Indioceanicola profundi: one gene and its partner. The protein of the gene in region 1 interacts with the protein of each later gene in a pairwise test. Links are inferred from orthologs where the notes say so. Each region holds a gene or a part of one and is shown on either strand. Other genes may lie near its edges.

What was found. Proteins that work in one complex are often made in the same cells at the same time.
Region 2: the proteins of DOL89_RS03070 (region 1) and lpdA interact in binary tests that used the Escherichia coli proteins (3 or more experiments, as listed by UniProt). The link is inferred for Indioceanicola profundi from one-to-one orthologs.

Annotation. Positions count from the first base shown.
Region 1 is NZ_CP030126.1:635,664-639,160, forward strand. The notes cover bases 168-3,160. They hold DOL89_RS03070 (ATP-dependent helicase), read left to right. Parts: upstream 168-525; coding sequence 526-2,796; downstream 2,797-3,160. Other genes in these bases: DOL89_RS03065 (hypothetical protein), read right to left, coding at 168-261; DOL89_RS03075 (isopenicillin N synthase family dioxygenase), read left to right, coding at 2,876-3,160. Outside these bases: more of DOL89_RS03065, read right to left, coding at 1-167; more of DOL89_RS03075, read left to right, coding at 3,161-3,497. UniProt on the Escherichia coli protein: A helicase with DNA-dependent ATPase activity. Unwinds DNA duplexes with 3'-5' polarity. Translocates on single-stranded DNA with 3'-5' polarity. Initiates unwinding more efficiently from a nicked substrate than double-stranded DNA.
Region 2 is NZ_CP030126.1:3,365,884-3,369,260, forward strand. Bases 183-3,055 are described here. They hold lpdA (dihydrolipoyl dehydrogenase), read left to right. Parts: upstream 183-850; coding sequence 851-2,260; downstream 2,261-3,055. Other genes in these bases: DOL89_RS16085 (methyl-accepting chemotaxis protein), read right to left, coding at 183-586; DOL89_RS16095 (hypothetical protein), read left to right, coding at 2,536-3,055. Outside these bases: more of DOL89_RS16085, read right to left, coding at 1-182; more of DOL89_RS16095, read left to right, coding at 3,056-3,377. UniProt on the Escherichia coli protein: Lipoamide dehydrogenase is a component of the glycine cleavage system as well as of the alpha-ketoacid dehydrogenase complexes.

The sequences.
Region 1 (3,497 bases):
GGGCACGCTGCGGCGCGACCGCTCAATGAACTGGACGGCCGTATCCGTGGCATCGGACTGGATGCGACGGCGCACGTCGCCGTCCAGCGACTCGAAGGCTTGGCGGGCGAAGTTCAACGCCGTTTCCGACTTGGTCTCCACCACCTGGCGCAGGGCATTGGCAGCCATCAAGCACTCCAGCCGCTCCGGCCCCGTGATCTCATCCAGCACGCCGGCCAGGATTCCGATCGCTTCCAGCGTCTTCGGATCGTTCAACCGCACGGACACCATCCCTTGCTCCTCCACGCCCGCCATCGGGCCTCGCCATCTTCCCACCCCGCCGCAGCTTCCGCAACGAAATCGGTCGTGACATGCGGGCGGCAGGAGCAACAACGGGGAAGGGCGATCGTGCCGCCGGGGGGATGACCGGCCGCGGCTTGTGCTATATATGTTCCGGCCATGGCCGACCTGTTCTCCACACCCCCCGCCCGCCCGCCCGTTCCCGCCAAGCCGCGGGACCGCGACGATCACGACGCCCCGCCGCCGATGCCGCCGGCGCTGGGCCGTCACATGTCCTATCTGGACGGGCTGAACCCGGTCCAGCGGGAGGCGGTGGAGGCCGTGGACGGACCGGTGCTGGTGCTGGCCGGCGCCGGCACCGGAAAGACGCGGGTGCTGACCACCCGGCTGGCCCATATCCTGCTGACCCGCCGCGCGACGCCCTGGCAGATCCTGACCGTCACCTTCACCAACAAGGCGGCGAAGGAGATGCGGGACCGGGTGGACAATCTGCTGGGCAGCCAGTCGGAAGGCTGGTGGATGGGCACCTTCCACGCGCTCGCCGCTCGCATTCTGCGCCGCCATGCCGAGCTGGTGGGGCTGAAGCCCAACTTCACCATCCTGGACACCGACGACCAGATCCGCCTGCTGAAGCAGTTGATGGAGGCGGAGAATGTGGATTCGAAGAAGTGGCCGGCCCGTGTGCTGCTGTCCGCCATCGAGCGGTGGAAGGACCGCGCGCTGACCCCCGACCGGCTGAAGTCCCAGGATGCCGGCGACATGGCGAACGGCCGCCTGCTAGAGTTGTACCGCCAATATCAGGAGCGGCTGCGCACCCTGAACGCCTGCGACTTCGGCGATCTGCTGCTGCACAACATCACCTTGTTCCAGCAGCATATCGATGTGCTGGCCGAATACCACCGGCGCTTCCACTACATCCTGGTGGACGAGTACCAGGACACCAACGTGGCCCAGTATCTGTGGCTGCGCCTGCTGGCCCAGGCCCACAAGAACATCTGCTGCGTCGGGGATGACGATCAGTCGATCTATGGCTGGCGCGGGGCGGAGGTCGGCAACATCCTGCGGTTCGAGCAGGATTTCCCCGGCGCGGCCGTGATCCGGCTGGAGCAGAACTATCGCTCCACCGCCCATATCCTGGGCGCTGCCCACGGCATCATCGCCAACAACCAGGGCCGGCTCGGCAAGCAGCTCTGGACCGAATTCGAAGGCGGGGAGAAGGTCAGGGTCCGCGGCCTCTGGGATGCGGAGGAGGAGGCCCGCTGGGTCGGGGACGAGGTCGAGGCGCTGCAACGCAAGGGCATCAAGCTGTCGGAGATCGCGGTGCTGGTCCGCGCCGGCTTCCAGACCCGCGAGTTCGAGGAACGGTTCATCACGCTGGGCCTGCCTTACAAGGTGGTCGGCGGCCCCCGCTTCTATGAGCGGCTGGAGATCCGCGACGCCCTGGCCTATCTGCGGGTCGTCTCGCAGCCCGACGACGATCTGGCGTTCGAGCGGATCATCAATACGCCGAAGCGTGGCATCGGCCCCGCCACCGTGCAGCAGCTCTACCAAGCCGCCCGTGCGCTGGGCGTTCCCCTGACGGAGGCCGCGTGGCGGCTGACGGAAACGGACGAGCTGAAGCCCAAGATGCGCGCCACGCTGCGCGCGCTCATGCAGGACATCGCCCGCTGGCAGGGCCAGATCGAAACGCTGGACCATACCGACCTCGCCCAGACCATCCTGGATGAGAGCGGCTATACCCGCATGTGGCAGGAGGACAAAACGCCCGAGGCGCCCGGCCGGCTGGAGAACCTGAAGGAACTCATCAACGCCATGGGCGAGTTCGAGAACCTGACCGGGTTCCTGGAACACGTCTCTCTGGTGATGGAAAATGCCGACAGCAGCGGGGCGGAGCAGGTCAGCCTGATGACCCTGCACGGGGCCAAGGGGCTGGAGTTCGATGTCGTCTTCCTGCCCGGCTGGGAGGAGGGCGTCTTCCCCAGTCAGCGCACCCTGGACGAGAACGGCATCGCCGGGCTGGAGGAGGAGCGGCGGCTGGCCTATGTCGGCATCACCCGCGGCCGCAAGCGCGTCCATATCAGCCACGCCGCCAACCGCCGCATCCACGGCTCCTGGGCCAGCTCCATCGCTTCCCGCTTCGTGGAGGAGCTGCCGCCGGAGCATATCGAGGTGGAGAACAATCCCGGCATCGCCGGCGGCGGTTTCGGCGGGTACGGGGCCGGCTACGGCGCACAGGGCGGCACCTGGGCGGCATCCGGCTTCAATGAGCGCTTCAACCGCATGGGCCAGCGGGCACCCCAGGCCCCGGCCCGGGTGATCGAGGGCACCGCCTATGAGGTGAAGCCCCGCTCCCGCCCCGACCGGGCCTACAATCCCGGCAGCCGGGTCTTCCACCAGAAGTTCGGCTACGGCACGGTGCGCACCGTGGACAATGACAAGCTCGAGATCGCCTTCGACGCCGCGGGCCTGAAGAAGGTGATCGACAGCTTCGTGGTCCCGGCGGATCAGGCCGGGTGAGCAGGCGGCCGTCCGCCACCTGCCAACGCCGCAGTTGACGGTTCACGCGCCGGACCCCAGAAAGACGGGATGACCGCGCGTGCCGTCCTGCGCGCGCCAGCAGAAGAAGACCGCCGCCATGTTCAATATCGAAACCGTGGATTTCGCGTCGCCGGACGCCGCCGCCCAGTTCACCCGGTCCCTGCACAGCACCGGCTTCGCCGTGCTGCGCAACCACCCCATCGATGCCGGGCTGATCCGGCAGCTCTATGCCGAATGGGCGGCCTTCTTCGCGTCGGAGGAGAAGCACGGGTTCCTGTTCGATCCGGTTGCCCAGGACGGCTACTTCCCCTTCAAGTCCGAGAACGCCAAGGACAGTAAGGTCAAGGACCTGAAGGAGTTCTACCACGTCTATCCGAACCGCCGCCTGCCGGCCGGCGTCAAGGACTCCACCGACCGGATGTATGCGGCCCTCAACGAACTCGGCATCACCCTGCTTGAATGGATCCAGAGCACGATCCCGGCGGATGTGCGTGACCACCTGTCGGAGCCGCTGCCGGACATGATGCGCGGCAGCGACCGCAGCCTGTTCCGCGTGCTGCACTACCCGCCGGTGGGGGAGGGGTTCGAGCCGGGCGCCGTGCGCGCCGCCGCGCATGAGGACATCAACCTTGTCACCCTGCTGGTCACCGGCAGCGAGCCCGGCCTGCAGGCGCAGGACA
Region 2 (3,377 bases), 2.7 Mb from region 1 along the record:
TCAGCAGGCGCAGCGTGGCATCGATCTCCTGCGTCGCCTCCGCCGTCTTGCCGGCCAGGCTCTTTACCTCCGTCGCGACCACGGCGAAGCCGCGGCCGGCGGCCCCGGCCCGCGCCGCCTCGATGGTGGCGTTCAGGGCCAGCAGGTTGGTCTGCTTGGCGATGGCGTTGATCTCATGCGCCACCTTGCCGACGCGGGCCAGGGCGTCCTGCAGCCCGGCCAGCTTCTGCTCGATCCCGGTCACATCCTCCGCCAGGGCGCGGATGGTCTGAATGGCCTCATCCACCCTTACGCGGCTGTCCGCGATCTCCCCCTCCACGCGGGTGGAGACGGCACGGGAGGCGGCCAGCGCCTCGGCGATTCGGGCATTGCCGCGGGTCATGCCGTGGGCATCGGCCTGCAACTCCCGGAAGATGCCGGCCTGATCCCCCAGCCGGCCGCTCACATCCTCCACATGGCCGGCCACATCCGCGATGGCGACGCCGAGGTCCCCGACCTCCTTGGCCAGTTCGGCGACCGCGGAGCCGCGCAGTGAAGTTCTGCCTGCATCGACTGTAAACACACTTCCGTGTGCGGCATCCGGCATCCTGGTTCCTCCCCCTTCGGCGCTCGATTTTGCAGGAGAGCGCATTTTCGTTAAGGACGTTCTAAATAAGGTGGCCCCCTAATTATCGGATGCGAAGACCTACTTTTGGTTAGGCCTGCCGGCCAAACGGGGGAGGGAGCTGCCGCATGCCGGGGAAGAAGGGATGCCTTGTTTGTCCGGGTGTTGCGGTGCGTGCGTTGCCTTGCGATAAGGATGCGGGCTATCCGGCCCCCCAATCGGCACCACAACAAGAAGCGGTTTCCCATGGCTGACTCACCTTTCGACCTCGTCGTCATCGGCAGCGGCCCCGGCGGCTATGTTGCAGCGGTGCGGGCGGCACAGCTCGGCATGAAGACGGCGTGCGTGGAGATGCGGGACACGCTGGGGGGCACCTGCCTCAATGTCGGCTGCATCCCTTCCAAGGCGCTGCTGACCGCCAGCGAGAAGTATCATGAGGCGGCGCACAGCCTGGCCGGCTTCGGCGTGAAGGTGAGCGGGGTCGAACTCGACTTCCCCACGCTGATGAAGCACAAGGACGATGTGGTGAAGTCCAACGTCACCGGCGTGGAGTTCCTGTTCAAGAAGAACAAGATCACCCGCTTCCACGGCCGCGGCAGCATCGAGGCGCCGGGCCGGGTGAAGGTGACCAAGGCCGACGGCAGCGCCGAGACCATCGAGACCAGGAACATCCTGATCGCCACCGGCTCCGACGTGCTGCCGCTGCCGGGCGTGGAGATCGACGAGAAGCGCATCGTCAGCTCCACCGGCGCCATTGCGCTGGACAAGGTGCCGGGCAAGCTGGTCGTGATCGGCGGCGGCTATATCGGGCTGGAGATGGGCTGCGTCTGGTCCCGCCTGGGTGCTGAGGTGCTGGTCGTGGAGTATCTGGACCGCGTCCTGCCCGGCATGGACGGCGAGGTCTCCAAGCAGATGCAGCGCATCCTGGGCAAGCAGGGGCTGAGCTTCAAGCTGTCCACCAAGGTCACCGGAGCCGTGGTGGAGGGCGAGAAGGTCCGCCTGACGGTGGAGCCGGCCAAGGGCGGCGATGCCGAAACCATCGAGGCCGACGTGGTGCTGGTCGCCATCGGCCGCCGCCCCTACACCGAGGGGCTGGGGCTGGAGGCCGCCGGCGTCGAGCTGGATGAGCGCAAGCGGGTCAAGACCGACGACCATTTCCGCACCAACGTGCCCGGCATCTGGGCCATCGGCGACGTGATCGCCGGCCCGATGCTGGCCCACAAGGCGGAGGAAGAGGGCGTCGTCTGCGCCGAGATCATGGCCGGCCAGTCGGGGCACATCAACTACGACGCCATCCCCGGCGTGGTCTACACCTGGCCCGAAGTGGCCCAGGTCGGCCGCACGGAGGAGCAGTTGAAGGCCGAGGGCGTCGCCTACAAGGTCGGCAAGTTCCCCTTCACCGCCAATGGCCGCGCCCGCGCCATGCAGGCCACCGAGGGCTTCGTGAAAATCCTGGCGGATGCCAAGACCGACAAGATCCTGGGCGCCCACATCATCGGCGCGAATGCCGGCGACATGATTGAAGAACTGGGGCTGGCGCTGGAGTTCGGCGCGTCGGCCGAGGATGTGGCCCGTACCAGCCACGCCCACCCGACCCTGACCGAGGCGATCAAGGAAGCCTGCCTAGCCGTGGATGGCCGCCCCATCCACATGTGATCTCTCCGCCCGCGCGGACCTGGACCCGGCCGGCCTGCCCCATGCAGGCCGGCCGTTTCCTTTACCTCCGGGTCTATGCCTTATGATATAAAAGCAGCAGCTGTGCCGAATTGCGACCCGGATAGATTGATCCAATTTTCTTAGTATTCTGACATCCGAAAATTCGTATAGTAGTGCGATGGCTTATGGAGCCCCCGTCCATGAGCCGTCGAGCTATTCATCTCGAGCCTCGGTGGGGCAGGGCTCGAAGCGGGGGTGTTGATCGCAGGGCGGGGATGAACCGAGGCAACGCACCGAAGCGGGATTGGGTCAGGGTCAAGCCGGGGGAGCGCACTGCCGCGGTCCCGGAAAAGCCCGACTATGACGATCAGAAGCTCCTGACCCTGCTCCAATCGGCGAAGCGGGAGGTGCAGGGGCTGCGCCTGATCCATCTGCACATGTCGCTGCTGAAGGACAAGTCCAACCTGGACGCCATGTCCATCAAGCGCGCCATGCAGGAGACTGCGGACCAGTCCGCCTATCTCCAGGTTTTCAGCCTGTCCAACGATGACGTCATCGTTCTGTACAAGGGCATCAAATTCTCACTGATTTCCGAGGTCTGCTCGAAGATCGAGAAGCTGATGCTGTCGCGCACCCAGATGATGAAGCGGAATCCCTATGGGGAGGACAGCCTCTATTCCATCATGGAGCTGTCGCTCAACTTCGTGAACGTCATCCGTTTCATCGAGGGGCTGAACAAGGACGGCATCGGCGAGGGGGAGCAGCAGAAGACCAAGCCGCCGATCACGCTGGAGGAGCTGGGCAAGATCGAGCGCGCGGTCCAGATGTTCGACCTCTCGCCCTTCATGCTGAACCAGCCCGTGGTCAACATCCAGAACGGCGAGCAGAACGAATACGAGTATTTCGAGCTCTATATCGCCGTGAAGGCGCTGGAGGAGCGGCTGTCGCCGGACTACGACATCACAGCCAACAAGTGGCTGTTCAGCCACTTCAGCGCCAATCTGGACAACTCCGTCCTGAAGGCGCTGAACTACGGCGTGGATTTCCTGCGCGGCCGCCGCATCGGGCTGAACCTGAACCTCTCCACCATCCTGTCCGCCAACTTCATCAAATTCGA